Regions from separate parts of the Pseudocitrobacter faecalis genome, predicted to be linked through region 3. Evidence: predicted binding sites of a transcription regulator. Region 3 holds the regulator's gene; each other region holds the start of a gene.
The links. The regulator CRP, encoded in region 3, controls carbon source genes, mostly activating them, when cyclic AMP is high. The targets are predictions, from matches to a motif close to ATGTGANNNNNNTCACAT.

Region 1 (7,299 bases), 3.5 Mb from region 3:
ACGTCTTGTCAGGAAGAGAAGTAACCATCAGTTGCGACATCCCCTGAGTGCCGATCTGCGCGCTGCCTTCACCGCCGCAGATCCACTCCTCCAGCCGTTCTTTCAGGTCGTTATCCGCCAGTTTTTCCCGCCCGCGCAGGGCGCATTCCCAGATAATCAATACCCGCCAGCCCAGTTGATGCAGCCGGGCAACATCGCGCCTGTCGCGCGCCACATTGCTGGCGATTTTTGTCAACCAGAACTCCGTGCGCGTGGCGGGGACTTTAAAGAGATAGCAGTCATGGTGATGCCAGAAACAGCCGTGTGTAAAGATGATGCAGCGGTATTCGTCGAGGGCAAAGTCGGGACGCCCAGGCAGGTTTTTTTGCTGGGCCGTCCAGGCGAAGCCGCACTCGGTAAGTAACGCGGCGACACGTTGTTCAATCGCCGTGTCGCGCGTACCGATTGCCCGCATGTTTTTGCTGCGGGTGGCTTTATCGTGAACGTCCGCCACTTTTCTCTCGCATTGCAACGGCCTGCAGAATGCGCGAACGCAGCAAACGCGCCACAGCGGCAAAAACCGGCACCACAACTGAATTGCCAAACTGGCGATATGCCTGGGTATCGGAAACCGGGATGCGGAACTGATGTTTCTGGGGTTGTTCAAAGCCCATCAGGCGAGCGCATTCCCGTGGCGTTAAGCGGCGCGGACGATGTTTCTGATTTTGCGGATCGTCAAAATCTTTCTCACCCAGTGCCTTATCCCAGCCGCGATCGATGAGGATCTCCGCACCATCTTTGTAATAACGTGCGGAAAGCGTACGCGCCACGCTGCCGGGACGCGTCGGGTCAACCATGCCATAACCAAAACCGTTGCCTTTTGCCTGATGCTTTCGCGCGTAACGGTAGAGATATTTCCACAGTACGGGGGTCAGAATGAATTTCTCATCCACTATGGGATCCAGCAGCTCACCAAACTCTGGCCGCCGCGCCGGGTAGTAGTGAGGAATATCACGCAGGGTAAAGCCTTTATGCAGCCCAAGATCGCGGCGGAAACCCACCAGCACGATACGCTCGCGGTGCTGCGGTAAAAAGTGCTGACCATCGATAATTTTCGGGTCGTCAGCGCCCATATCCGCCGCATCAGAGACCTCGTATCCCAGTTCATCCAGCGTTTGCATAATGATGCGGAAGGTTTTCCCGCCGTCGTGGCTTTTGAGGTTCTTGACGTTCTCCAGCACAAAGATGGGCGGGCGACGCGCATCGATGATGCGCACCACGTCAAAAAACAGTGTGCCCTGTGTATCGCAGGCAAAACCGTGTGCCCGGCCCAGCGCATTTTTCTTGGATACGCCCGCCAGAGAAAAAGGCTGGCACGGAAAGCCCGCGAGCAACACATCGTGCTGGGGAATATGTTGCTGAATATGCGCCCGGGCTTCGCTGTCGCTCACATCAGGGTGATGACTTAAGGTGATATCACGGATGTCGGCATTGAACTGATGCTCGTTTGGGTCGCAGTACCAGTTAGCTTTATAGGTACGCACCGCATGTTTGTTCCATTCACTGGTAAACACGCACTTCCCGCCAATGGCTTCAAACCCGTTTCGAATACCGCCGATACCGGCAAACAGATCAACAAACCGAAATGCGTAATCAGGATGATGTGCGGGAGGTTTAGGTAATAAAGCCGCCAGCTGGGTAACTTCATTTTCACTCAACCGCGTATTGGCACGCGCTAGCGTCACGACCCGTTTAACGATAGCCGGGCTCCAGTGCTGCTCACCCACCGAATTTAGCTGCGCCACGACAGTTTTCAGATCGTAAATTTCCAGCACATGTTCAAGCAGTGCCTGGGCATCGGTTTCAACCGCCCGATGCGGGGCCGCACTCAGTGACTCACTCTGTTGCATAGATTCAACCAGACCAGACAAATAAGCGTGAGATTACCATACTTTGCGGCAGGAAATTCATTCTGACGGCGCAAATCGCCGTACGACGGCCTCATCCAGCCCCTGCGGGTCACCGCGAAGCTCAGCGCTCAGTTTGGCCAAAAATTGCACCAGATAATCCGCGTTATGCTGTGCAAGCATGCGCCCCTTCGCCGTTTGCATGGTTTGCGGCAAACGTAACAGCTTGGTCTGGAAGTGATCCAGCGCCCAACGTTTATCGTCTAACGGGCGAGAATCGGCAAAAGGATCGTCTGCATCAAACAACGGCGTGTTCATGGCCCCCGACACGGCAAAGACACGTGCGAGGCCGATTGCGCCCAACGCTTCAAGACGATCGGCATCCTGCACGATTTTCGCTTCCAGCGTCCGTGGCGTTATCTGTGCGCTAAAACTGTGCGCTTCAATGGCGTGTGCCAGCGCGGGAAAGTGCTCGTTCGGGAAGTCAGGAAAATCCTGGCGCAGTATGACCTGCGCACGTTCGGCGGATAACCGAGACGCGCGAGAACGATCGGGATGATTTTTAGCAAGGCTGATAATGTCGTGAAAATAGCAGGCCGTGAGCAGCACCAGTAAGTTGACCGGTTCGTCTGCGGCAATGTGTCTGGCGCTGTGCCAGACCCGGCGGAAATGGGAAATATCGTGGGCGGCATCGCCGCAAGAATAGTGTTGCGTGAACCACTCTTCAAAACGCGCTTGCCAGGCATCGATTGTCATACGTGGGCTCTTCATCCTTTTAAAAGACCACGAGCATAACAAGTTTCGCTTAATGCATCAGTCCTGAATCTGGCGAGGACGGGTATACCAGGCAATGCCGCCGAGGATCAGCCCAACAAGACCCAGCACGATAAAACCGACAAGCGCACCAAGTAGTTTGCCGGATGTTGAGGCGATTTCGCCATCCAGCGTCGCACCAGGAATCGTTTCTACCTCGCTAATCACCCAAAAGTAGCGCACCATCGCCCAGACAAAATAACCGCAGAACGCATAAAAAACCCATAACGCCAGCTTACCGCCAGGGCCACGCGTCATTGTTTCTTCCATATAACACTCTCATTTAGCGAGGAAAATCGTTGTTACTGAAATTCCACTTAAGGCATAAGTGTGATTTCTGTCACATTATAGCGACTCTTTGCAGGCAGAGTAGTAGGGGGCGCTTCTGCCGGCGCGCAAAATGCCGATCGTTTGATCTTCGGCAATTTTGGTTGCTCAAAAAAGTTTTACAGACACGCGTTCCGTGGCGTAGTAACGTGTTGAGAAAAATAATTATATTATATGTAAATAGTATTTATATTTATCTTTGTGATAATCAACGCTCCGTTTTCAGACTTTCTTTTTCATCTGGTTCATGTAACTATAATTCCGTTATTAGCCTTTTGTTGTTTAACACTGCACTCGTTAATTTTTTCATCTAAAGCAGGCCCGATAAACTTTTTTATCGGGCTTTTTTTTGAATACCCTCTCCTGCTGCTCAGCAAAAACATATAACAAGCATAAATACCAAACAAAGAACATCACACATTTATCAATAAAATCACCATGTTAAATAATCAACGCAAATACATGAAAGCTTTAGTATACACATCAAAAATAATGGAAACATTTAGCAATATTTAATATAAACCCGTTACATTTTTAGCGTAAAATAAAATGAACTCTATAGATAATATCGCCATTGCAATGCCGACACATCTAAAAGCATTCATAAACATTATTATTTAAAGGAAATAAATAATGAAAAGAAAAGTATTGGCAATTATTGTCCCGGCTTTATTAGTGGCTGGTGCAGCAAATGCGGCGGAAATTTATAATAAAGACGGAAACAAACTGGATCTCTACGGGAAAGTCGATGCTCGTCATACTTTCTCTGACAATCCGGGTGATGATGGTGATGAAACCATCGTTGAACTGGGCTTCAAAGGTGAAACGCAGATCACCGACGAACTGACTGGCTTTGGTAACGCGCTGATGAAAGTTCAGGCGAACGATACCGAAGGCAGCGACAACATGTACGCAAAACTGGCTTTTGCCGGTCTGCGCTATGCCGATGCAGGTTCCTTTGACTACGGTCGTAACTACGGCGTTGTGTACGACGTAGAAGCGTGGACCGATATGCTGCCTGTTTTCGGTGGCGACTCCTATACCTGGACCGATAACTTCATGACCGGCCGTGCAAACGGTGTAGCAACCTACCGTAATACCGACTTCTTCGGTCTGGTAGAAGGCTGGAACTTCGCGCTGCAATATCAGGGCAATAACGAAGGCGATAACTCTAACGAAGATCAGCCCGCTATTCAGGAAGGCACCAAAAACGGTCATGAAGACTACCGCTTCCAGAACGGTGACGGTTTCGGTATGTCCACGACCTATGATTTCGGCGACATGCTGGAAGGCCTGAGCGTTGGTGCGGCATTCTCTTCTTCTGACCGTACCAATAAACAAGTTATTGCTGGCGGCATCGACAACCGCTACAGCAAAAACGCAGGTGGCTCTGAAGCGGAAGCCTGGACCGTTGGTCTGAAATACGATGCCAACGACGTTTACCTGGCGATGATGTACGCGGAAACCCGCAACATGACGCCATATGGTGACTACGGCATCGCCAACAAAACTCAGAACTTTGAAGCGGTTGCGCAGTACCAGTTCGACTTTGGTCTGCGTCCATCCTTAGCGTGGGTATACTCTAAAGGTAAAGACCTGGGCGGTAACGACTATCACAACGAAGTGACTTACCACGACAAAGCGCTGGTGAACTACATTTCTGTTGCGGCGACTTACTACTTCAACAAAAACATGTCTGCCTATGTTGATTACAAAATCAACATGCTGGATAACGACGCTCGCTTCTACAAAGACAACGGTATCTCTACCGATGACGTGGTGGGTGTAGGCTTGATCTATCAGTTCTAATCTCTACAGATCATAAAGCCCGCATAGCGGGCTTTATGCCTGATGCGCTACACTTATCAGGCCTACAGGGTTTCTGCAACATCATGAATTTGTACGATTGTAGGCCGGATAAGGCGTTTACGCCGCATCCGGCATTAACAAAGCGCACGTTGTCAGCAACCTGAAAGCCCGCATAGCGGGCTTTATGCCTGATGCGCTACACTTATCAGGCCTACAGGGTTTCTGCAACATCATGAATTTGTACGATTGTAGGCCGGATAAGGCGTTTACGCCGCATCCGGCATTAACAAAGCGCACGTTGTCAGCAACCTAAAAGCCCGCATAGCGGGCTTTATGCCTGATGCGCTACGCTTATCAGGCCTACAGGGTTTCTGCAACATCATGAATTTGTACGATTGTAGGCCGGATAAGGCGTTTAAGCCGCATCCGGCATTAACAAAGCGCACGTTGTCAGCAATCTGAAAGCCCGCATAGCGGGCTTTTTTCGTTTTTAAATCCAGCAACGACTATGGCGCTTCCTGCAATGCCACTCGCACAAAACCATTATTCTGCGCCAGTAACGCGTTGGCATCATTAGCTTCCATTCCGGTGAGCACCATCAGGATCGCAGTTTTACAATGATGATCGCAGCGTTCGAGTGCGGCTTTCGCCACAGCGCGCGAACAACTTCCCGCTTCCATCACAATCGCAATCTGCCGTTCGCACCACTGGGTGGTGTCCCCTTGCAGATCCACACGCAAATTGCTGTAAACCCGACCGCTGCGAATCGCCAGCCCGGTGGTCAGCATATTCAGAACCAGCTTCTGCGCGGCGTTGGCTTTAGGATTACCGTAGCCCGCAACGACTTCCGCCCCGGTTTGCGGCGCGATAACCAGCGACGCCAGCTGCGCGGCTTCGCTTTGCGGATTGCGCGTCAGCACGGCAACCGGCGCGCCCAGCGACCACGCGTGGCGCATGGCACCCCACACCCATGGCGTCTTGCCACCGACGGTCAGGCCCACCAGCATATCTTTTTCATTAAAGCCAATCGCCTGGAGATCCAGCACTCCACGATCGTAATCGTAGGCGGCATCGCTTTTTTCATTCAGCATCGCCTGCGGCCCGCCCGCGATAAGCCCGACAACCGGGCCGTGGCCCTGCGGGGTAAACTCACTGGCAGCCAGCATCCCGGCGCGCCCCGACGCCCCTGCTCCAACTATCACTAAACGCCCACCGCGGCTTAGCGCCGCCGCAGCTTGATCCACTAAACGGGTAATTTCATCCAGACAAGGCGTGATGGCATCGGCAATACGTTTATCTTCCTGGTTGATAACGTTAAGCATGTCCTCGGTGGACAATCTGTCGATATCGGCGGTAACAGCACTGCGTCGTTCCATGACTGCATCGGTAAGCTTAATGCTCATAAACTGCCTCCTTATTATGAGTTGCCTCTCAATATAAAGTGTTTCATATGGATAGCCTGAGAGTGGCGTCACAAAGAGACGTTTGTTTTACTAAGGGTCACGCCGCTTTAAGAAATCGGGCTTATCAGCGATAATGCTTGTTTATTATTGATGACAGGGATTCCGATGCACGATTTTCAGCAGCCTCAACGCGCGACAAAACGCCCGATGAAGCTCAGCACGCTGGTCACCTTAATGGTCTGCGGTGTCATCGGTGCCGTCCTGCTGGTTATCTACACGTTTTATCTTGCGCAAATCGCCAAAGCCACGCGCACGGGGTTGCAGGACACCGCCTTCGCTATCGCGCGCACACTTGCCGATTCGCCGGAAATTAAACGCGGACTCACTTCCCCCTCTTACAGCGATATTATTCAACCGATTTCAACCGCCGTGGAACAACGTAACCATTTGCTTTATGCGGTGGTCACCGATATGCATGGCATCCGCTACTCACACCCCGATCCCCGTCGCGTTGGCCAGCGCTTTATCGGAGAAGATTTACAGCCCGCCCTGCTCGGCCAGGAAAACGTTTCGGTGAACCACGGCGTTCTGGAAGAAGCGCTTCGCGTCTTTACGCCCATTTATGACGCACAGCGCCGACAAATTGGCGTGGTGATTGTCGGCATCTCCATGAACGATGTTCAGGCGCAAATCAATGCCAGCCGCTGGAACGCCATTTGGTTTGTGCTTTTCAGCGCCATTATTGGCAGTTTCGGAACCTGGGTGCTGGTTCGGGTGCTAAAAAATATTCTTTTCGGGCTTGAGCCCTACGAGATTTCTACGCTATTCGAACAGCGTCAGGCAATGCTGCAATCGCTCAAAGAAGGGGTGATTGCCGTCGACAGCCTCGGCAACGTGACGCTAATTAACCATACTGCGCGGCAAATTCTGCTTTCTGCCAACAATCGCCAGCCGGGAGAACCGCCGCATGCGCCGTTGCAGGGAAACCTGCAACAAGTTCTGGCGACCGGGGTGGCGATTCCGGATCAAGAAGTGGGCTGCAATGGGCGCCTGTTACTCAC
Region 2 (7,299 bases), 2.5 Mb from region 3:
GCCATGCGTGCCGCAAGCGTAGGCGGCTGAAGACCAGGACGCACCGCCACCAGATAACGCAGATTACGCGTCTGCGGGGCCAGCGCGGCGGCGACCAGCCAGGAGTCTTCACAGCTTTTACCGGTTGGGATCAGCACACCGTAATAGCCCAGGCTATCGGCGGCCACTGCCACCTGTTGCAGATAAGGCAAATCAACCGGACGCCCGCCCTGGGTAGTGCCCAGATAGCGACCATCACCGTGGGTTGGCAGGAACCAGAAGACATTCAGGTTATTATCGGATTTCGCTGTCATTATCTCTTTCCTTTATAACTATATTCACTATTTATCGAAGCGTTTCTTCAAGATGGTTATAACGGTGCTAGCGAAATTCGTGCCAGAATTTAACAAAAATTAAAACATTAAATATCATGAAGTTAACAGAGATGGCGAGATCGGCATCTCGTTGCAAATGCAACACCGTCCGACCATTCCCTGCTGCAAATGCAACAAACCGGGCCTTCCCCCCTCTGGTGTATTGCTCCGGTAAAAGATAAGTTCGGCATATGAATCATGCGGAGCCCAAATTATGCTGAACGCTTCAACCCCTGTGCTGATTGACCCGGCTTCCAAAGCCTTTCAAAGCCTGCTTGACCGCTTTGCCCCAACCGATGCCACTGTGCTGATCATTGGTGAAACCGGAAGCGGCAAAGAGGTGGTCGCCCGATATCTCCATCACCATAGCCCACGTAGCCACGCGCCCTTTCTGGCGGTGAACTGCGGTGCATTAACCGAGTCGCTGGCAGAAGCGGAACTGTTCGGTCATGAGAAAGGGGCATTTACCGGTGCGATGCAGGCGCAGCCAGGTTGGTTTGAGGCCGCAGAAGGCGGCACGCTGCTGCTGGATGAAATTGGCGAGCTGAGCCTGGCGTTGCAGGTCAAACTGTTGCGCGTGTTGCAGGAGCGCGAGATCACCCGCGTGGGCTCACGCAAGCCCATCAAGGTGAACGTGCGGGTCATTGCGGCCACCCATGTTGACCTTGAACAGGCCATTCGTGAGCGACGGTTCCGGGAAGACCTCTTTTACCGCCTCAACATTGCCGCGGTTAATCTTCCGGCACTGCGCCAGCGCCGCCAGGATATCCCGCTGCTGGCGGAGCATTTTTTACAGCTTTATGCAAAACGCTTAGGCAAACCCTCACGCCGTTTAGCCCCGGAAACCCTGAGCGCGATGATGGAGTATTCATGGCCCGGCAACGTTCGTGAGCTGGAGAATATGCTGCATACGGCCGTATTGCTCAGCCAGGAGGAAGTTATAACGCCTGCGCAACTACGCTTTACTTCCGCACCCGCCAGGATCGATGAGCAAGAAGAAGATGCATTGGCGGCGTTTATGCGCCAGCAATTAACCCTGCACGGCGGGCAGCTGTACGATCGGGTGATGAACGCGATGATTCAAACGGCGATGACCCAAAGCGACAATAATCAGAGCCAGGCCGCCGCACTGCTGGGCATCAGCCGCCACTCGTTGCGCACTCAACTGGCGCATCTCGGGGTGATAAAAAGCCGCCGTAAACCGGAGGCGGTACTGATGAGCACCGCCTCACCTGCCCCTCGCGAGCGTGAGCTGCGTATTGGTTATCAACGTTTCGGGAACCTTGGCGTGCTGAAGGCGCGTCAGACGCTGGAGCGCGAATTTGCCGGGCGCGGTGTGAACGTGTTGTGGAGTGAATTCCCGGCAGGCCCGCAAATGTTGCAGGCGCTGAGTAACAACGATATCGATTTTGGCACCACGGGCGAAGCACCGCCGGTCTTTGCCCAATCACGTGAAAACACGCTGCTTTATGTCGCCTGGGAGCCCCCCGCCCCGCGCAGCGTCGCTATGGTGGTGCCGAATGACAGCGACATTCAGCACATTCATCAGCTACGGGGTAAGCGTATTGCATTGAATAAAGGTTCCAATGTGCACTGGCTGCTGGTGCAGATTCTGGAAGAAGCAGGTTTACGCCTTGAGGATGTAAAAGTGGTGTACGCGCCGCCCAAGTATCCGCTGACGCCCAGCGACTATCTGGCCGCCGATGCGTGGATGATGTGGGATCCGGTGCTCAGTGATGCGGAAAAAAGCGGTCAGCTACGGATTGTCGCCACCGGCGAGGGACGTGTAAACAACCATCAGTTTTACATCGCCCGCCGCCAGTACGCGCAGCACAACAATGACATCATTGCGCAGGTGGTGGATGCGCTCGGCAGAACCGGCAAGTTTATCGACAGGCAGCGTCATGACGCGGCACAACTGCTTTCCAGCGAGCTGGGGCTCGATATCGCCTCGCTGGAGTGTGCGCTGGCCCGTCGCAGTCATCAGACGCGGGAAATGGATCTGAAAGTGATTCGCGCACAACAAACCATCGCCGACCGCTTCTACGCGCTGGGCCTGCTGAGCAAGCCCGTGTCGGTACGTGATGCCATCTGGAATGCGAAAGTGGAACAGGCCGAACCGTGGATTGCGGCCTGATAACACTCAGTGCTGCTTAAAGGTGGCGATAGGCTTCGGTGAGATGCCGAAATCCTCTTTCAGCTGCTGCTTACTTTTCATCACCATCTGCCCGTTGGTGTCGATGGTCATATGCTGGGCGTCGCTGTTGTAGCGCGCCTGCCAGAGCATCACCAGTTGCAGACAGTTCTCTTTTTGTTCTGCGGTCAGGGCCACGCCATCCGGCCATTTTCCCAGTTCCACCGCCGTCATCAAACGCTGATAAACGTCCGGTGTCATATTGTCGATAATTTGCTCAATACTCATGTCCGACTCCGACTGTTAAGGAATAATTTGCTGAATCGTTTTTTCAACCTTTGGTTGTCTCACCTTTCTCGCCATCCGTGAAGCTCAGAGAGGCCGAATTGACGCAAAAACGTTCACCCGTCGGCTGAGGCCCATCGGGGAAGACATGGCCGAGGTGGGCATCGCAATTTCCGCAACGGATTTCAGTACGTTGCATGCCGTGGGAGTAATCATTGAGATAGCGAATCGCCGTGTCGCTCACGGGCTCATAAAAACTTGGCCAGCCGCATCCGGAATCGTACTTACTTTCGGAGTGGAAAAGTGGCGCATCGCACACTAAACAGTGGTAGATCCCGTCACGCTTATTATGCAGCAAACGCCCGGTGAATGGCGGCTCAGTGCCGTGATTCTGCGTAACGTAGAACTGCATTTCGCTTAAATTTTTTTTGAGTTCTTCGGGGGTAGGTTTGTTCGCCATTTTGCTCACATCTCGCTATGAAAAGTACATCTCAACTTCGATTCTAACAAAACATTAACAATGACGTATCGACTTTTGTTCTAAACTTATTCGATACGAAAAGAGTGCCGGATTATTGTGATTCATTTCACATTTTTATCTGCTGTAACCTTTAAAATTCGCCGCGCCGACCCCATGTGGTTACAAGCTCAAAGGGAGAGTGAGGCATTTCAATCGAGCAAAGGTTGTGCTGAGGATTGATTTGTCGCAATGATTGACACGATTCCGCTTGACGCTGCGTAAGGTTTTTGTAATTTTACAGGCAACCTTTTATTCACTAACAAATAGCTGGTGGAATATATGACTATCAAAGTAGGTATCAACGGTTTTGGCCGTATCGGTCGCATTGTTTTCCGTGCTGCTCAGAAACGTTCTGACATCGAGATCGTTGCAATCAACGACCTGTTAGACGCTGATTACATGGCATACATGCTGAAATATGACTCCACTCACGGCCGTTTCGACGGTACCGTTGAAGTGAAAGACGGTCATCTGATCGTTAACGGTAAAAAAATCCGTGTTACCGCTGAACGTGATCCGGCTAACCTGAAATGGGACGAAGTTGGTGTTGACGTAGTTGCTGAAGCTACCGGTATCTTCCTGACTGACGAAACCGCTCGTAAGCACATCACTGCTGGCGCGAAAAAAGTTGTTCTGACTGGCCCGTCCAAAGACAACACTCCGATGTTTGTTAAAGGCGCTAACTTTGACAAATACGAAGGTCAGGACATCGTTTCTAACGCATCCTGCACCACCAACTGCCTGGCACCGCTGGCAAAAGTTATCAACGACAACTTCGGCATCATCGAAGGTCTGATGACGACTGTTCACGCGACCACCGCAACTCAGAAAACCGTTGATGGCCCGTCTCACAAAGACTGGCGTGGCGGCCGCGGCGCAGCTCAGAACATCATCCCGTCCTCTACCGGTGCTGCTAAAGCAGTAGGTAAAGTACTGCCAGAACTGAATGGCAAACTGACTGGTATGGCGTTCCGCGTTCCTACTCCGAACGTATCCGTTGTTGACCTGACCGTTCGTCTGGAAAAAGCTGCTTCTTACGAAGAAATTAAGAAAGCAATCAAAGCTGCTTCCGAAGGCCCGATGAAAGGCGTTCTGGGTTACACCGAAGATGACGTGGTATCTACCGATTTCAACGGCGAAGTTTGCACTTCCGTGTTCGATGCTAAAGCAGGTATCGCACTGAACGACAACTTCGTGAAACTGGTATCCTGGTACGACAACGAAACCGGTTACTCCAACAAAGTTCTGGACCTGATTGCTCACATCTCCAAATAAGTTGAGATGAAACAGTAATCTGAAAGAGCGACTTCGGTCGCTCTTTTTTTTGTTTGAAAAGAAGGATTGCGTAATGATTAATAAAATTTTTGCACTTCCGGTAATCGAACAACTTACCCCTGTGCTCTCCCGTCGTCAGCTTGATGAGCTGGAAATTATCGTTGTTGATCACCCGGCGGTTAAGGCCTCCGTTGCGCTTCAGGGCGCTCATCTGCTGTCGTGGAAACCGGCGGGAGAAGCGGATGTGCTGTGGCTCAGCAACAATACTCCGTTTAAAACCGGTGTTGCGCTGCGCGGCGGCGTGCCAATTTGCTGGCCGTGGTTTGGCCCGGCAGCCCAAAAGGGTCTGCCTTCTCACGGTTTTGCCCGCAACCTGCCGTGGGCGCTGAAGGCGCACAACGAAGATGACAACGGCGTGGTGCTGACCTTTGAACTGCAGAGCAGCGAGGCTTCTCGCCAGTACTGGTCACACGACTTCACCCTGCTCGCTCGTTTCAAACTGGGTAAAACCTGCGAAATCGAACTGGAAGCACACGGTGATTTCGACACCACCAGCGCGCTACACACCTATTTCAACGTGGGCGATATCCACGCGGTGAAAGTGAGTGGCCTTGGCGACCGCTATATCGATAAAGTGAACGATGCCAAAGAAGGCATGTTGAGCGACGGCGTACAAACCTTCCCGGATCGTACCGACCGCGTTTATCTGAATCCGGAATCATGCAGCGTGATCCACGATGCGGCGCTGAACCGCAGCATTAACGTGATTCACCACCATAATCCGGACGTGGTGGGCTGGAACCCTGGCCCGGCGCTGTCTGTCAGCATGGGCGATATGCCAGACGATGGCTATAAAACCTTCGTGTGTGTAGAAACCGCATGCGCCAGCAAAACGCAAAAAGCGACGGCGGATAAACCATCTCGTTTGAGCCAGACCATCAAGGTTGTGAAAGGCTAAGTGGTTAGCCCGCACTTTTGTGCGGGCTGCCTGCCGGATGCGCTGCGCTTATCCGGCCTACAATGACCGCATTATTTTCAAACGACATCCAACGCCGTTTTATGCCCCGGGGCCGGAAACGCGCGGTTCAGCAATGCCTGTTCTTCCTCGCTTAACATCAGCGCCAGTGCCGCCGCATTCTCTTCCACATGTTTCACTGTTGCCGCTTTCGGAATGGCCATGATGCCCTGCTGACGAATTACCCATGCAAGCAGCACCTGCGCGACTGTAACCTGATGCGCATCCGCAATGGCTTTCACTGTCGGGTTGGCAAACAATCCACTGCGTAAACGCCCGGCCTGCGCCAGCGGACAGTATGCCATTACCGGCATTGATTGCTGCTGACACCAGGGAAGGAGATCGTATTCGATTCCCCGTGAGGCCAGATGATAGAGCACCTGATTCGCTGCGCAGGCCTTACCCCCTTTCACCTGCCACAATTCCTGCATATCGGCGTAATCGAGGTTCGACACGCCCCAGTGACGGATTTTTCCCTGCGCCACCAGCGTTTCCATTGCCGTTACAGTGTCCTGCAACGAATAGTTCCCCCGCCAGTGCAGGAGATAAAGATCAAGATAATCGGTACCTAATCGCCGCAGGCTGGCTTCGCAGGCGGCGGCCATATTGCTGCCCCCGGCATTCCACGGGTACACCTTCGACACCACAAATACGCGGTCGCGGATCCCGCGAATTGCGTCGCCCACCACCTCTTCCGCGCCGCCTTCCGCGTACATCTCTGCCGTATCAATTAATGTTAACCCGCAATCAACGCCCGCCCGCAGCGCCATGACTTCTTCACGCCGCGCGCTGGCATTCTCGCCCATATACCACGTCCCCTGGCCAATCGCCGGTAACCGTTGCCCGGCGACTAAAACCGTTCTTTCTGCCATGACATCCTCCTTTTGTTATCTCTTACCCTAAAGGAAAAGCGCGTGCCATTAGGTTGGTCAATTGCCTGAATTATGACGCCAGTTTCCGGGGAAAAGCCAAAAAAAAGCCCGCCAGTGGCGGGCTTGATACAGCGTTGCTGTCATCAGAAGGTGTAAGTGACACCGGTTGAGAGCAGGCCGGTCCAGCTTTTGTCTACCATCGGGCTGTCGGTAATTTCATCAGACAGGCGGGTGTAACGGGCAGTACCGTATACGCTCCAGTTGCCGAGGAAGCGATAGTTCGCGCTCAGCTCCAGATACGGGTTCCAGCCGCCATCAGCTTTGTAGTCACGCAGGCCGCTTTTACGCGATTCTTTGTGCGATACGCCGTAGTAGTAGTCGTTCATGTTGTCGCTGTTCCACTCGACACCGATACCTGGCGTCAGCGTCAGGTTGCCGTTGGTGTAGCGATAGATCCAGCCCAAATCCCAAATCAGGCCGTTGCTTTTGTCCAGCGTATCGCCGGAAAGCGTGGTGCGCAGAGAACCGTACTGGGTGTGGTGGAACCAGGAGACCCCGGCCATCATCGTCGAGTGACGGCTGTCAAGGCGGCGCAGTTTATGGCTGTCGCTGTCGCTCGGTTTGAAATACATCGGCAGCCAGTACGCGGTCAGGGAAAGCTGATCGGTACCGTCGTTCCACAGGTAGTAACCACCGCCCAGGCCGCGGAACCAGAAGTTCTCACTTTCATAGGTCAGTACCGGCACCGGCACAACATCGTTGCCGTACTGTTTATAGGGATGTTGAATGACACCAACGCCTGCCCCCAGGGTCAGTTTGCTTTCAGCCTGCACGGCAGTTGCAGA
Region 3 (7,299 bases):
TGATGCTCTGCGTAGATGCCTTTAATCGCCATCATCGCCATCAGGATGTGTTCTTGTTTAATCAGACGCGGGTCACGAGTAAACAGCGGTTCGATAAAGAACGGTTTGTCCGCAACGACCACGAAATCAATCCACGAACCGGGAATATCCACGCGCGGCAGGTCGCATTCGTCGTCCACCAGTTCGTTCACCTGTGCGATGACGATACCGTCATGGAAGGCGGCCGCTTCAACCAGCGCTGGCGTATCTTCGGTACTGGCGCCGGTGTAAAGGTTGCCTTTGCTGTCGGCTTTAAAACCGGCAATCAGCGCCACGTTCGGGGCCAGGTCAACATAGAGGCGAGAGTAGAGTTCGATGTAGGTGTGAATTGCACCGATTTCCAGCAGGCCATCTTCCAACAGCTGCGAAATACGCAGGCTTTGCGTACCGGAGAAAGAGAAGTCCAGCTTGTGGGCGATACCTTTCTCGAAGATGTCGAGGTGTTCACTACGACCGACGCTTGGCATGATCATATGCAGGTCGTGAACAATCTGCGGGTTGACTTCAGCAAGGGAACGAGACAGGAAATCTGCCTGTTTTTGGTTATTCCCTTCTAATACCACTCTGTCGCCCGGCGCGATCAGTTTTTCCAGCATTGCGACAAGGTCTGCCGTCGGTAGCACCTTGCCCTGCACCGGTACAGACGCCAGGCGGCGCTGTTTCTCGGTGCGTCGCGTGTTCCATACCCGTGCGGGTGTTTGCCCAGATAACATTATTAACCTCCTGATTCAGCGAATCATTTTGATTTGCTTAACACTGAGAAGAGTCTGAACCCTGGTGAGAAAGTCATCAATTAAGCTTAGGAAGGAATCATTAGCTTGAGAGTAATAATCACATGAAAAATTTGTGACGCAGGTCAACCCTAAAAGGAGTAAAAGAGGCTACCACCGCCCATTTTTTTAAACACAATCAAAAAGTGACGGTATAGTAGTCAGCAGATTAAAAGAGAACATCGCAACGTTATGGCCCAAATTACTCCCGCAGAGTTTGATGTCCCGCAGGACGACTCCTCATCCTTTCGTCCGATGCCTGGCATCAGCAACCCACATCTGCAAACTATGCTGCCGAGGCTTATCCGCCGTCGGCTACACTTTACGCCGCACTGGCAGCGCCTCGATTTACCTGACGGCGACTTTCTGGATATTGCCTGGAGCGAAGACCCGATGCAGGCGAAGCACAAGCCGCGTCTGGTGGTGTTCCACGGTCTGGAAGGCAGCCTGCACAGCCCCTATGCGCACGGCCTGATTCAGGCGGCGAAAGAACGCGGCTGGCTCGGCGTGGTGATGCATTTTCGCGGCTGCAGTGGCGAACCGAATCGCCTTAACCGTATTTATCACTCCGGTGAAACAGAAGATGGCACCTGGTTTTTAAACTGGCTGAAGCAGGAACTGGGTGAGGCGCCCACGGCGGCGGTCGGGTATTCGCTCGGCGGCAATATGCTCGCCTGTCTGCTGGCGAAAGAAGGCCACACGGTACCGCTGGATGCAGCGGTGATCGTCTCCGCGCCGTTCGTGCTGGAAGCCTGTAGTTACCATATGGAAAAAGGCTTTTCGCGGGTGTATCAGCGCTATTTGCTCAACCTGCTAAAAGGCAACGCGTCGCGCAAACTGGCGGCGTATCCCGGCACGCTGCCGGTCGATTTACGCCAGCTTAAGCGCGTGCGCAAAATTCGTGAATTTGATGACCTGATCACCGCCAAAATTCACGGTTTCGCCGACGCTATCGACTATTATCGTCAATGTAGCGCCATGCCGTTGCTCAATCAGATAGCGATTCCGACGCTGATTATTCACGCGAAGGATGATCCGTTTATGGATCACCACGTTATCCCTGACGCTGACACACTTCCTGCCTGCGTCGAATACCAGTTAACGGAACATGGCGGCCACGTTGGCTTTATCGGCGGTACCTTCCGGCGACCGCAAATGTGGCTGGAGAGACGTATTCCCGACTGGCTGATGCCGTGGCTTGGAGGTGAAAGATGATCATTCCCTGGCAAGATATCGACCCTGAAACGCTCGATAACCTGATTGAAAGCTTTGTGTTGCGTGAAGGCACCGATTATGGTGAATATGAACGTTCACTTGCGCAAAAGGTCGCCGACGTAAAACAGCAACTACAACGCGGCGAAGCGGTTCTGGTGTGGTCGGAACTTCATGAAACCGTCAACATCATGCCCCGCAGCCAGTTTCGCGGTTAATCTTACCGACTCGGGAGTTGTTCGCTATGTCTGCCAAACATCCGGTTATCGCCGTCACGGGTTCCAGCGGGGCGGGAACCACCACCACCAGCCTCGCGTTCCGCAAAATTTTCGCCCAGCTTAAGCTTCACGCCGCAGAGGTGGAAGGCGACAGTTTTCACCGCTACACGCGTCCGGAAATGGACTTAGCCATCCGTAAGGCGCGCGATATGGGGCGCCATATCAGCTACTTCGGCCCGGATGCCAACGACTTCAGCCTGCTGGAACAGACGTTCCGCGAGTACGGGCACAGCGGCACCGGACAGTCGCGAAAATATCTGCATACCTACGATGAAGCGGTGCCGTGGAATCAGGTGCCGGGAACCTTCACCCCGTGGCAACCTCTGCCAGAGCCAACCGACGTGCTGTTTTTTGAAGGGCTGCACGGTGGCGTGGTGACGCCGCATCACGATGTGGCGAAACATGTGGATTTACTGGTCGGCGTAGTGCCAATCGTTAACCTGGAGTGGATCCAGAAGATGATCCGCGACACCAGCGAGCGCGGTCACTCCCGCGAGGCGGTGATGGATTCCGTCGTGCGCTCAATGGAAGATTACATCAACTTCATCACGCCGCAGTTCTCACGCACACATCTCAACTTCCAGCGCGTCCCGACGGTCGACACCTCTGACCCGTTCGCCGCCAAAGGCATTCCGTCACTGGATGAGAGCTTTGTGGTGATCCACTTCCGCAATCTCGACAATATCGATTTCCCCTGGCTGCTGGCGATGCTGCAGGGATCATTCATCTCGCATATGAATACGCTGGTCGTTCCCGGCGGCAAGATGGGGCTGGCGATGGAATTGATCATGACGCCGCTGGTGCAGAGATTGATGGAAGGGAAGAAGATTGGGTGAACGGTGCGGGCTGGGCCCCTCACCCTAACCCTCTCCCAGAGGGAGAGGGTACCGATTGTGCGGTTTTCTCCCTCTCCCTCTGGGAGAGGGCCGGAGTGAGGGGGGCCGTCAACTTACCCCTCCACCACCTCATAAGAATGGGTAATGTTCACCGCTTTGCCCAGCATCAGCGCCACTGAACAATATTTCTCAGCCGACAAATCTACGGCACGGGACACCGCCGCATCTTTCAGCTCTTTGCCGGTCACTATGAAGTGCAGATTAATATGCGTGAACAGACGCGGCGCTTCTTCACGGCGTTCAGACGTCAATTTAACTTCACAATCGGTCACGTCATAGCGGCCCTTTTGCAAAATAGACACCACGTCGATGGCGCTACAGCCACCCGCCGCCATCAGCACGACTTCCATGGGGCTTGGCGCTTTATCACCTGAGTTGCCATCCATCAAAATCTGGTGCCCGGAAGCCGACTCACCCAGGAAGGTTAACCCTTCCACCCATTTCACACGCGCTTGCATAATTGTCACTCCAGAGTTGCAAATTTATTGTCAGATTACGCGCACATAACAAATCTCGCAACGGAAGTAGACCTGGGTCATGCTGAAGCGAGACACCAGGAGACACACGGCGAAAGCTATGCTAAAACAGTCGGGATGCTACAGAGATACATAAACGTACTGCATGTATGCAGAGGACATCACTTACTGGTCGCGACAATCTTTGACGGCCAACTTCCCAGGTAGAGGGAAGGATATTATTTCAACCAGTGGCGGCCTGATTTATGCCGCTGGCGATAGCTTATAACAGAGGATAACCGCGCATGGTGCTTGGCAAACCGCAAACAGACCCGACACTCGAATGGTTCTTGTCTCATTGCCACATTCATAAGTACCCATCGAAGAGCACGCTGATTCACCAGGGTGAAAAAGCGGAAACGCTGTATTACATCGTTAAAGGCTCCGTGGCAGTACTCATCAAGGATGAGGAAGGCAAAGAGATGATCCTTTCCTACCTCAACCAGGGCGATTTCATCGGCGAACTGGGCCTGTTTGAAGAAGGTCAGGAACGTAGCGCCTGGGTTCGGGCGAAAACCGCCTGTGAAGTGGCTGAAATCTCCTACAAAAAATTCCGTCAGCTTATCCAGGTTAACCCGGATATCCTGATGCGTCTCTCCTCTCAGATGGCGCGCCGTCTGCAGGTGACCTCTGAGAAAGTCGGTAACCTGGCGTTCCTCGACGTAACCGGTCGTATCGCGCAGACGCTGCTGAATCTGGCGAAACAGCCGGATGCCATGACCCACCCGGACGGTATGCAGATCAAAATTACCCGTCAGGAAATCGGTCAGATCGTCGGCTGCTCCCGCGAAACAGTGGGCCGCATCCTGAAGATGCTGGAAGATCAGAACCTGATCTCTGCACACGGTAAAACGATCGTCGTTTACGGCACGCGTTAATCTCGTCTGACGGCGTATTGTTCGCACAATACGCCGTTTTTGTCTCTTATGTGGCGCAGGCTGATTTACCACCCGGAAGTCAACTATGCACTGCGGCAAACGCTGGTGTTATGTTTGCCGGTCGCCGTCGGCCTGATCCTCGGCCAACTTCAACACGGTTTACTGTTTTCTTTGGTGCCTGCCTGCTGCAACATCGCCGGGCTGGATACTCCTCATAAACGCTTCTTCAAACGCCTGATTATCGGTGGGTCGCTGTTCGCTGGTTGCAGCCTGATTGTGCAACTGCTGCTGGCCGATGATATCCCGCTACCGTTTATCCTCACCGGGCTGGCGATGGTGCTGGGCGTTACCGCCGAAATCAGCGCCCTGCACGGGCGATTACTTCCGGCCTCGCTGATAGCCGCCATTTTTACCCTGAGCCTGGCGGGCAATATGCCCATCTGGGAGCCGCTACTTATCTACGCGCTCGGCACGTTGTGGTACGGGCTGTTTAACTGGTTTTGGTTCTGGTTGTGGCGTGAACAACCGCTGCGCGAGTCGTTGAGCCTGCTCTATCGCCAACTGGCCGAGTACTGCGAAGCTAAATATAGCTTGCTGACGCAACATACCGATCCCAATACCGCCCTGCCGCCGTTGCTTAACCGTCAGCAGAAAGTGGTCGATCTGATTTCCCAGTGTTACCAGCAAATGCATATGCTGGCAGCCAATCAACACAATGATTACAAGCGTCTGCTGCGCGCCTTCCAGATGGGGCTGGATTTGCAGGAGCACATTTCAGTGAGCCTGCATCAGCCGGAAGAGGTGCAAAAGCTGGTTGAGCGTAGCCACGCCGAAGCGGTGATTCGCTGGAACGCGCAGACCGTCGCCGCACGCCTGCGGGTCATGGCCGATGATATTCTCTATCACCGCTTCCCGACGCGCTTCAACATGGATAAACAAATTGGCGCGCTGGAGAAAATTGCCCGTCAGCATCCGGATAACCCGGTCGGGCAGTTCTGCGCCTGGCACTTCAGCCGCATCGCCAAAGTGTTGCGCGCGCAGCGCCCCCTTTATCCGCGAAACCTGATGGCCGACAAAGAACGTCGCCTGCCCCTGTTCCCGGCGCTGAAAAGCTATCTGTCGCTGAAATCGCCCGCGCTGCGTAATGCTGCGCGCTTAAGCGTCATGTTGAGCATCGCCAGCCTGATGGGGGCGGCGCTGCATCTGCCAAAACCCTATTGGATCTTAATGACCGTGCTGCTGGTGACACAAAACGGCTACGGCGCGACACGCGTGCGTATCTTCCACCGAGCGGCAGGCACGCTGGCGGGGCTGGTGATTGCCGCCGTAACGTTGCACTACCATTTCCCGGAAGGGTTTGCGCTGACCGCAATGCTGGTGATCACCCTGATAAGCTATCTGATTATTCGCAAAAGCTACGGCTGGGCGACGGTCGGTTTCACCATTACGGCGGTGTACACCCTGCAATTGCTGACGCTCAACGGCGAGCAGTTTATCGTAGCGCGTTTCGCCGACACCATTATCGGCTGCCTGATTGCTTTTGGCGGCATGCTGTGGCTGTGGCCGCAGTGGCAAAGTGGCCTGCTGCGCAAAAATGCACACTCCGCGCTGGAAGCGGATCAGGAAGCAATACAGTTAATTTTGAGTGACGACCCTCCTGCCGAAAAACTGGCGTATCAACGTATGCGCGTCAATCAGGCGCATAACGCCCTGTTTAACTCACTCAATCAGGCAATGCAGGAGCCGGGCTTTAATACGCACTATCTGGAAGATATGAAACTTTGGGTGACGCACAGCCAGTTCATCGTTGAACATATCAACGCCATGACCACGCTGGCGCGTGAGCACGATACGCTCTCACCGGAGCTGATGCAGCGTTATCTGGAATCGTGTGAAGTCGCCCTGCAACGCTGTCAGCAGCGGCTGGAGTATGATGAATCGGGCAGTAGCGGGGATGTGAACATCATGGAGTCACCGGATACGCTGTCCCACGGGCCACTCAGCACCATGGAACAGCATCTCCAGCGTGTTCTGGGCCACCTCAACACCATGCACACCATTTCGTCGGTGGCATGGCGTCAGCGGCCACGGCACGGTATCTGGCTAAACCGGCATATCAACTGACGACTTTCGCCACCGCCTGTGCAAAGCGCGTCATACCCTCGTCGATATCTTTCTCTTCCACCACCAGCGACGGCGCGAAACGCATCACGTCCGGCCCGGCGTTCAGCACCATGACACCGGCATCAGCGGCCGCATAAAGGAATTCACGCGCGCGGCCTTTATACGGTTCTTTCAACTCCGCGCCAATCAGCAGGCCCATTCCGCGAATATCGCTGAAGACATCATACTTCGCGTCGATATCCTGCAAATGCTTCACGAAACGTTCGCGTTTGGTATGAACGCCATCGAGTACGTCAGGCGTATTGATAATATCGAATGCCGCCCCTGCCACGGCGCACGCCAGTGGGTTACCACCGTAGGTCGAGCCGTGGGAGCCAACATGGAATGCGCTGGCAATCTCTTCGGTGGTGAGCATGGCGCTAATCGGGAAACCGCCGCCCAATGCTTTCGCGCTGGTGAGGATATCCGGCGTCACGCCATAGTGCATGTACGCGAACAGCGAACCAGTACGCCCCATACCGCTCTGCACTTCATCAAACACTAACAGCGCCTGATGCTTATCGCACAGATCCCGCAGCCCCTGTAAA
Region 4 (7,299 bases), 3.1 Mb from region 3:
TCGCAGGCTGGGTCCATTTTTCACCAAATTTCTCGATAGCGGCTTTAGGCACTGGAGAGGTTGACGGGTGAACCAGCAGTTTATAGAAGTAGGGAACGGGTTCACTTAAGGTGACTTCTAAAGTGTGATCATCAACGGCTTTCACGCCGAGGTCGGTAATCGGCTTTTTCCCTTCAAGGATGCCATCAATATTGGCGATATGGCCATATTGCAGGTAGCTGGCGTACGGTGATGCCGTTTTCGGGTCAACCGAGCGCTGCCAGCTATAGACGAAATCTTGTGCGGTAACCGGAGAGCCGTCAGACCATTTCGCATCTTTACGCAGATGGAAAGTCCAGACTTTAAAGTCTTTGTTATCCCAGGACTCAGCCACACCCGGAGAGGGATGACCGTCGAGGTCGCTGACCAACAGGCCTTCAAAGAGATCGCGGCTGATATTGGATTCCGGAACACCCTCAATTTTGTGCGGATCGAGAGACTGCACTTCAGAGCCGTTATTACGCACCAGCGTCTGTTTTTCTGCCAACTGAACGCCCGCGGGTACATCAGCAGCCATTGCTGCATTCCCTGCCAATAGCGCCGTGAAAATTCCTGCAGCGATTACGCTTTTCTTCGTGATGATGGACATTGTGTTGATACTCCGCTCATTATAATTACTGGAACTTGCCAGCCTGTTATCCCCTTTGGGGTCTCTGTACAGCGCAGGAGCTTTTGCGGCTGCCAGTTTTTTTACTGCTTGCTATCACCGACTTTTTTATTACGGCCGCTCTTTGGCAGCCTGACGTCGATTCATTCCAGGTGTCTCCCCTGTCGAGCCACCTGATTTATTTCTTCATTACCCGCGACGACATAAGGCCGGAAAGTACCAAATGCCCTTCTTCGCCGCCAATATAATTTGCAAATTTGTTAAGCAATTCTCTTTTCATCGACAGTCGAACGTTTCCCTTGATATCCAGGAGCATTCGCACGCAAAGAAAAATTGTTATTTTTCATAAAGATGAAATAAAACCCACAACCATTGACGAATCGATCGCCTCTTTGCTTGTTTTATATACAAATAATTAACATTTGTTCACTATTTAGTACATTAATCTGCCAGAGGGTCAAAATTACTAATATCATTTCGATTATCAGACAGCAAGCGTAACAGTATAGTGTGAGAGAAATAACATAAGGGATGGCAGTGCACGACGGAAGGGATAGCGCTAACGCAATGATATTATTTAATTTTATCTGTCATCACTAAGACTTATCATTCATAGCATTAGCACGTTATTCGATAGGATTTGCGAATAATGAAGCAACCGACAGAGGCTACCGCTCTGTCGGCTGGGAAAGATTGTCAGCTTACCAGCCCTGGGAAAATGGCTTTTATTCCGGTCACAATAAATTCTATCCCCAGCGCCATCAGCAGCAGCCCCATGATACGGGTGATGACGTTGATGCCGGTCTGCCCTAGCAAACGCACAAGCCAGGGCGCGATGCGAAAGAGCCCCCAACAGCAGAAGGCAAACAGCGCAATGGCGAGCGTAAATCCGACAAGATAAGGAAGCGTATGAAAGCGCGTCCCCCACACAATGGTGGAGCTGATTGCCCCAGGCCCCGCCATCAGCGGCAGTGCTAATGGCACCACACCCACGCTCTCACGAATCGCCGTCTCTGATTTTTCCTGTTTGTTCTGCTTATCTTCGCCAAGTTTCCCGCTGATCATCGACATCGCGATAGTGACCACCAGGATCCCGCCCGCGATGCGGAAAGAGTCGATGGAAATCCCGAACAGTTGCAGAATGCCGTCGCCCAGAAACAGCGAGGTCCACAGAATAATAGCGACGGAGAGGTTCGCCGTCATATTGGTCTTATTACGCGCCGCTGCCGTCTGGTAGCTCGTCATACTAATGAACACGGGGATGATCCCCACCGGGTTTACCAGCGCGAATAAGCCAATAAAAAACTTCACAAAAATCGGAAAATCAAACAGAGCCTGAGTCACGTGAACTCCGAAACACCATAAAAAGTGGTAGTTGACGAAAAATGAATACAAAAACTCTGCAGAAGATACGCTGTTTGGCGGCATACTTCACCAGAATTCTGCAAAAATCGCGGAAATACAGAATGTTATATATTGATTTAAATTATGCTAATGTTCACCTCAATCATCACAACTCATGATTAACAATTTACAATCTTTACTAAAATGGGGCTGCTGAAAGGTGTCAGCTTGGCGTATTTTTGACGCCGATCACATATTTCATACTCAGAAGTGAGTAATCTTGATTACGCCGACAGATTTCAGGGAGATTCTCTGAAAGCCATCGGGCAACGCTCTTTGAGTTCGAAGCTCTTTTAGTAAATCAGTGAGTCGGGAACGGGTTGTGGATTGTTCCTTTATGGCCTAAGCAAGCTGGTAGCGCTCTGTCTATACTGACTTGTCGAGCAGATGATTTACTAAAAAAGTTTAACATTATCAGGAGAGCATTATGGCTGTTACTAATGTCGCTGAACTTAACGCACTCGTCGAGCGCGTAAAAAAAGCCCAGCGTGAATATGCCAGTTTCACTCAAGAACAAGTCGACAAAATCTTCCGCGCTGCCGCTCTGGCTGCCGCAGATGCTCGAATTCCTCTCGCAAAAATGGCTGTTGCCGAATCCGGCATGGGTATTGTTGAAGATAAAGTGATCAAAAACCACTTTGCTTCTGAATACATCTATAACGCCTATAAAGATGAAAAAACCTGTGGCGTCCTCTCTGAAGACGACACCTTCGGTACCATCACCATCGCTGAACCTATCGGCATTATCTGTGGTATCGTCCCGACTACCAACCCGACTTCAACCGCTATCTTTAAATCACTGATCAGCCTGAAGACGCGTAACGCTATCATCTTCTCTCCGCATCCGCGTGCTAAAGATGCTACCAACAAAGCAGCAGACATCGTCCTGCAGGCAGCCATCGCTGCTGGCGCGCCGAAAGATCTGATCGGCTGGATTGACCAACCGTCTGTTGAACTGTCTAACGCCCTGATGCATCACCCGGACATCAACCTGATCCTCGCGACCGGTGGTCCTGGCATGGTTAAAGCTGCATACAGCTCCGGTAAACCAGCCATCGGCGTTGGCGCAGGTAACACCCCGGTTGTTATCGACGAAACCGCTGATATCAAACGTGCTGTTGCATCCGTACTGATGTCTAAAACCTTCGACAACGGCGTTATCTGTGCGTCTGAACAGTCTGTGGTTGTGGTTGACTCCGTATACGACGCCGTTCGTGAACGTTTCGCCAGCCACGGCGGCTACATGCTGCAGGGCAAAGAGCTGAAAGCTGTTCAGGACATCATCCTGAAAAATGGCGCGCTGAACGCGGCTATCGTCGGTCAGCCTGCGGCTAAAATTGCAGAACTGGCAGGCTTCACCGTGCCGGCAACGACCAAGATTCTGATTGGTGAAGTGACCGTCGTCGACGAAAGCGAACCGTTTGCACACGAAAAACTGTCTCCGACACTGGCTATGTATCGCGCCAAAGATTTTGAAGACGCGGTACAGAAAGCAGAAAAACTGGTTGCAATGGGCGGTATCGGTCACACCTCTTGCCTGTACACCGACCAGGACAACCAGCCAGAACGCGTCGCTTACTTCGGTCAGATGATGAAAACCGCGCGTATCCTGATCAACACCCCGGCTTCTCAGGGTGGTATCGGTGACCTGTATAACTTCAAACTCGCGCCTTCCCTGACTCTGGGTTGTGGTTCATGGGGTGGTAACTCCATCTCTGAAAACGTTGGTCCTAAACACCTGATCAACAAGAAAACCGTTGCTAAGCGAGCTGAAAACATGTTGTGGCACAAACTTCCGAAATCTATCTACTTCCGCCGTGGCTCACTGCCAATCGCGCTGGATGAAGTGATTACTGATGGCCACAAACGTGCGCTCATCGTGACTGACCGCTTCCTGTTCAATAACGGCTATGCAGACCAGATCACTTCTGTTCTGAAAGCGGCTGGCGTTGAAGTTGAAGTGTTCTTTGAAGTTGAAGCAGACCCAACCCTGACCGTTGTTCGTAAAGGTGCAGAGCTGGCGAACTCATTCAAACCAGACGTGATTATCGCCCTGGGCGGCGGCTCCCCGATGGATGCTGCGAAAATCATGTGGGTTATGTACGAGCACCCGGAAACTCACTTCGAAGAGCTGGCGCTGCGCTTTATGGACATCCGTAAACGTATCTACAAGTTCCCGAAAATGGGCGTGAAAGCGAAAATGATCGCCGTCACCACCACTTCCGGTACCGGTTCTGAAGTTACGCCGTTTGCAGTTGTAACCGACGACGCAACCGGCCAGAAATATCCGCTGGCAGACTACGCGCTGACTCCGGATATGGCGATTGTCGATGCCAACCTGGTTATGGACATGCCGAAATCCCTGTGTGCTTTCGGTGGTCTGGATGCGGTCACTCACGCGCTGGAAGCTTATGTTTCCGTTCTGGCGTCTGAGTTCTCCGATGGTCAGGCTCTGCAGGCGCTGAAACTGTTGAAAGAAAACCTGCCAGCGTCCTACCACGAAGGGTCTAAAAACCCGGTAGCACGTGAGCGCGTTCACAGTGCAGCAACCATCGCCGGTATCGCGTTTGCGAACGCCTTCCTGGGTGTATGTCACTCCATGGCGCACAAACTGGGCTCTCAGTTCCACATTCCTCACGGTCTGGCGAACGCCCTGTTGATCAGCAACGTTATTCGCTACAACGCGAACGACAACCCGACCAAACAGACTGCATTCAGCCAGTACGACCGTCCGCAGGCACGTCGTCGTTACGCTGAAATCGCTGACCACCTGGGTCTGACTGCACCGGGCGATCGTACTGCGGCGAAGATTGAGAAACTGCTGGCCTGGCTGGAAAGCCTGAAAGCGGAACTGGGTATTCCTAAATCCATCCGTGAGGCTGGCGTTCAGGAAGCGGACTTCCTGGCACACGTTGACAAACTCTCTGAAGATGCGTTTGACGACCAGTGCACCGGCGCTAACCCGCGTTATCCGCTGATTTCTGAACTGAAACAAATCCTGCTGGATACCTTCTACGGACGTGAGTACCACGAAGGCGAAGTTGAAGTGAAGAAAGAAGCAGTAGCAGCAAAAGCTGAGAAAAAAGCGAAAAAATCCGCTTAATCAGCCCCTGAGCTAACGCTCTGATAAAAAGCTCCATCTCAGGATGGAGCTTTTTTTTGTCTCGTTTTCACTCATGCGACTACGTCAAGTCAGGTTTATGTCGTACCAGGGAAGGAGCCCCCACTCACGCCGGATGAAGCTTAGACGTGAGCAGAGAACGCGCGTGCGCGCAATCAGGCGGGGTGACGGCTGTGACGATGCTTATCCTGAATGACGGCCAAAGAGCCCTCCTCCAGCGCCTCTTTATAATGCTTACGGCAGACAGAGACGTAACGTTCATTTCCGCCAATCACCACCTGCTCGCCTTCATTATAAGGACGCCCTTCTTGATCAAGACGCAACACCATGCTGGCTTTACGGCCGCAGAAACATATCGTTTTTAATTCCACCAGCTTATCGGAGAGCGCCAATAAATACTGGCTCCCCCCAAACAATTCACCGCGGAAGTCAGTACGTAAGCCATAGCATAATACCGGGATATCAAGCTGATCGACGACGTCAGAAAGCGCGTAGACCTGTTCACGGGTCAGGAACTGACATTCATCCACCAGCACACAGTTTACGGCCTCACGTGCGTTCTCAGCGCTGATTTCATCAAAGAGCTGACTACTCTGGTTAAACAGCTTTGCCGGCGAAGAGAGCCCGATACGCGAGCTGACCTTGCCTGCACCGAAACGGTCATCAATTTCGGCGGTATAAACCACGGTACGCATTCCACGTTCCTGGTAATTGTATGATGACTGCAATAGCGCTGTAGACTTACCCGCGTTCATTGCAGAATAGTAGAAATAAAGTTGTGCCATTGGCCGCGAAACCCTAATCAATACGTTTTCAGACCCCGGCAGTGTACCATATTTTATCCTGCCCTACGCTCAGGCACACAAAACCTGCGGTTTTTGTCTTACCGTCGCTGTCATAAACATTAAGAATGATGAACTATTCATTAAATCACGACACCTCAGGTTACAAATTACCGATATTGTCTTCCAGGGCCCGACAGATGCGGCCTGGCACATTATACGCTCACCAAACTTCACCTGGCGTTGTAAGGCAAAAATAAGAGCGACATCAATAAATAAGAAATATCGTTAAAATCCGCGTAGTACACTGCCGCAACCAGAAAGGCTGAAAACGGGTTAGGTGACAATTTGAATAGCAGGAAAATAACATCGTCATAACTATGGATTTAATAGAAAAAATGGGGGAATAACGGCTACGTTTCTTCTGTATCACTGGAGCGGTATAAGGCAACCTGCGTTTGTTATTATCCCGGAGCAGTCGACAGATTAGCAATGTTACTATCACGCAAGGGCAACGGTTCCGCCTGTATCCTCTTACGGGTGATTTAGCATAGTAACCATTCATCACCTATAAAGAAGCGCACAAAATTGATACGGACCAACTAATACATAAGGTTGATATTTATCCATACGGGGTATAAACCGCCGGCGTTTCAGTACAGACGACCTGCATTCGCTGGCGTGTTATAGTTCAGGCTTTCCCGACAATAGAGCGGGTAAAGTTGTGAAGCAGCACTAAAAATTTAACTTTTAGATATTAATAAAAGCACCAAATAACACGTTATTTTGAATTCCTTACATTCCTCCCTATTGCACAACTGAATTTAACGCTCTATTATTACTTCAACAAACCACCCCCAATATAAGTTTGAGAATACTACAATGAGCGAAGCACTTAAAATTTTGAACAACATCCGTACTCTTCGTGCGCAGGCAAGAGAATGCACCCTTGAAACGCTTGAAGAAATGCTGGAAAAATTAGAAGTTGTTGTAAACGAGCGTCGCGAAGAAGAAAACGCGGCAGCGGCTGAAGTAGAAGAGCGCACTCGTAAACTGCAGCAATACCGTGAAATGCTGATTGCTGACGGTATTGACCCGAACGAATTACTGAACAGCATTGCTGCTGCTAAAACCGGTACCAAAGCAAAACGCGCTGCACGTCCGGCTAAATACAGCTACGTAGATGAAAACGGCGAAACCAAAACCTGGACCGGCCAGGGTCGTACTCCTGCTGTAATCAAAAAAGCAATGGACGAGCAAGGTAAATCTCTGGAAGATTTCCTGATCAAGGATTAATCCAGAAATTGCTCTAAGAATCCCGCTCTGGCGGGATTTTTTTTATCTGA

Region 1: drpB (cell division protein DrpB) is a predicted target of CRP. The motif match lies at 3,028-3,045, and genes of this name have one in related genera.
Region 2: msrB (peptide-methionine (R)-S-oxide reductase MsrB) is a predicted target of CRP. The motif match lies at 3,348-3,365, and genes of this name have one in related genera.
Region 4: adhE (bifunctional acetaldehyde-CoA/alcohol dehydrogenase) is a predicted target of CRP. The motif match lies at 2,228-2,245, and genes of this name have one in related genera.

What each region holds. Positions count from the first base shown of each region.
Region 1 covers NZ_CBDDNJ010000002.1:1,400,460-1,407,758, reverse strand. The annotation lists gene ACOXYR_RS07255 (very short patch repair endonuclease) at 1-493, opposite strand, end outside; gene yedA (drug/metabolite exporter YedA) at 1-24, shown strand, start outside; gene ACOXYR_RS07250 (DNA cytosine methyltransferase) at 474-1,889, opposite strand; gene ACOXYR_RS07245 (phosphohydrolase) at 1,947-2,642, opposite strand; gene drpB (cell division protein DrpB) at 2,700-2,969, opposite strand; gene ompC (porin OmpC) at 3,660-4,835, shown strand; gene ACOXYR_RS07230 (N-acetylmuramic acid 6-phosphate etherase) at 5,342-6,238, opposite strand; gene ACOXYR_RS07225 (sensor histidine kinase) at 6,404-7,299, shown strand, end outside.
Region 2 covers NZ_CBDDNJ010000002.1:2,327,006-2,334,304, forward strand. The annotation lists gene ssuD (FMNH2-dependent alkanesulfonate monooxygenase) at 1-293, opposite strand, end outside; gene ACOXYR_RS11750 (aliphatic sulfonate ABC transporter substrate-binding protein) at 568-2,490, shown strand; gene ACOXYR_RS11755 (YeaC family protein) at 2,497-2,775, opposite strand; gene msrB (peptide-methionine (R)-S-oxide reductase MsrB) at 2,819-3,232, opposite strand; gene gapA (glyceraldehyde-3-phosphate dehydrogenase) at 3,572-4,567, shown strand; gene ACOXYR_RS11770 (D-hexose-6-phosphate mutarotase) at 4,641-5,525, shown strand; gene ACOXYR_RS11775 (aldo/keto reductase) at 5,603-6,454, opposite strand; gene ACOXYR_RS11780 (MipA/OmpV family protein) at 6,598-7,299, opposite strand, start outside.
Region 3 covers NZ_CBDDNJ010000002.1:4,852,217-4,859,515, reverse strand. The annotation lists gene mdcA (malonate decarboxylase subunit alpha) at 1-752, opposite strand, end outside; gene ACOXYR_RS23330 (hydrolase) at 1,002-2,024, shown strand; gene ACOXYR_RS23325 (YheU family protein) at 2,021-2,239, shown strand; gene ACOXYR_RS23320 (phosphoribulokinase) at 2,266-3,135, shown strand; gene ACOXYR_RS23315 (OsmC family protein) at 3,249-3,653, opposite strand; gene crp (cAMP-activated global transcriptional regulator CRP) at 3,956-4,588, shown strand; gene ACOXYR_RS23305 (YccS/YhfK family putative transporter) at 4,637-6,712, shown strand; gene argD (bifunctional acetylornithine/succinyldiaminopimelate transaminase) at 6,705-7,299, opposite strand, start outside.
Region 4 covers NZ_CBDDNJ010000002.1:1,736,262-1,743,560, reverse strand. The annotation lists gene oppA (oligopeptide ABC transporter substrate-binding protein OppA) at 1-628, opposite strand, end outside; gene ACOXYR_RS09060 (YchE family NAAT transporter) at 1,343-1,990, opposite strand; gene adhE (bifunctional acetaldehyde-CoA/alcohol dehydrogenase) at 2,478-5,153, shown strand; gene tdk (thymidine kinase) at 5,327-5,956, opposite strand; gene hns (histone-like nucleoid-structuring protein H-NS) at 6,836-7,249, shown strand.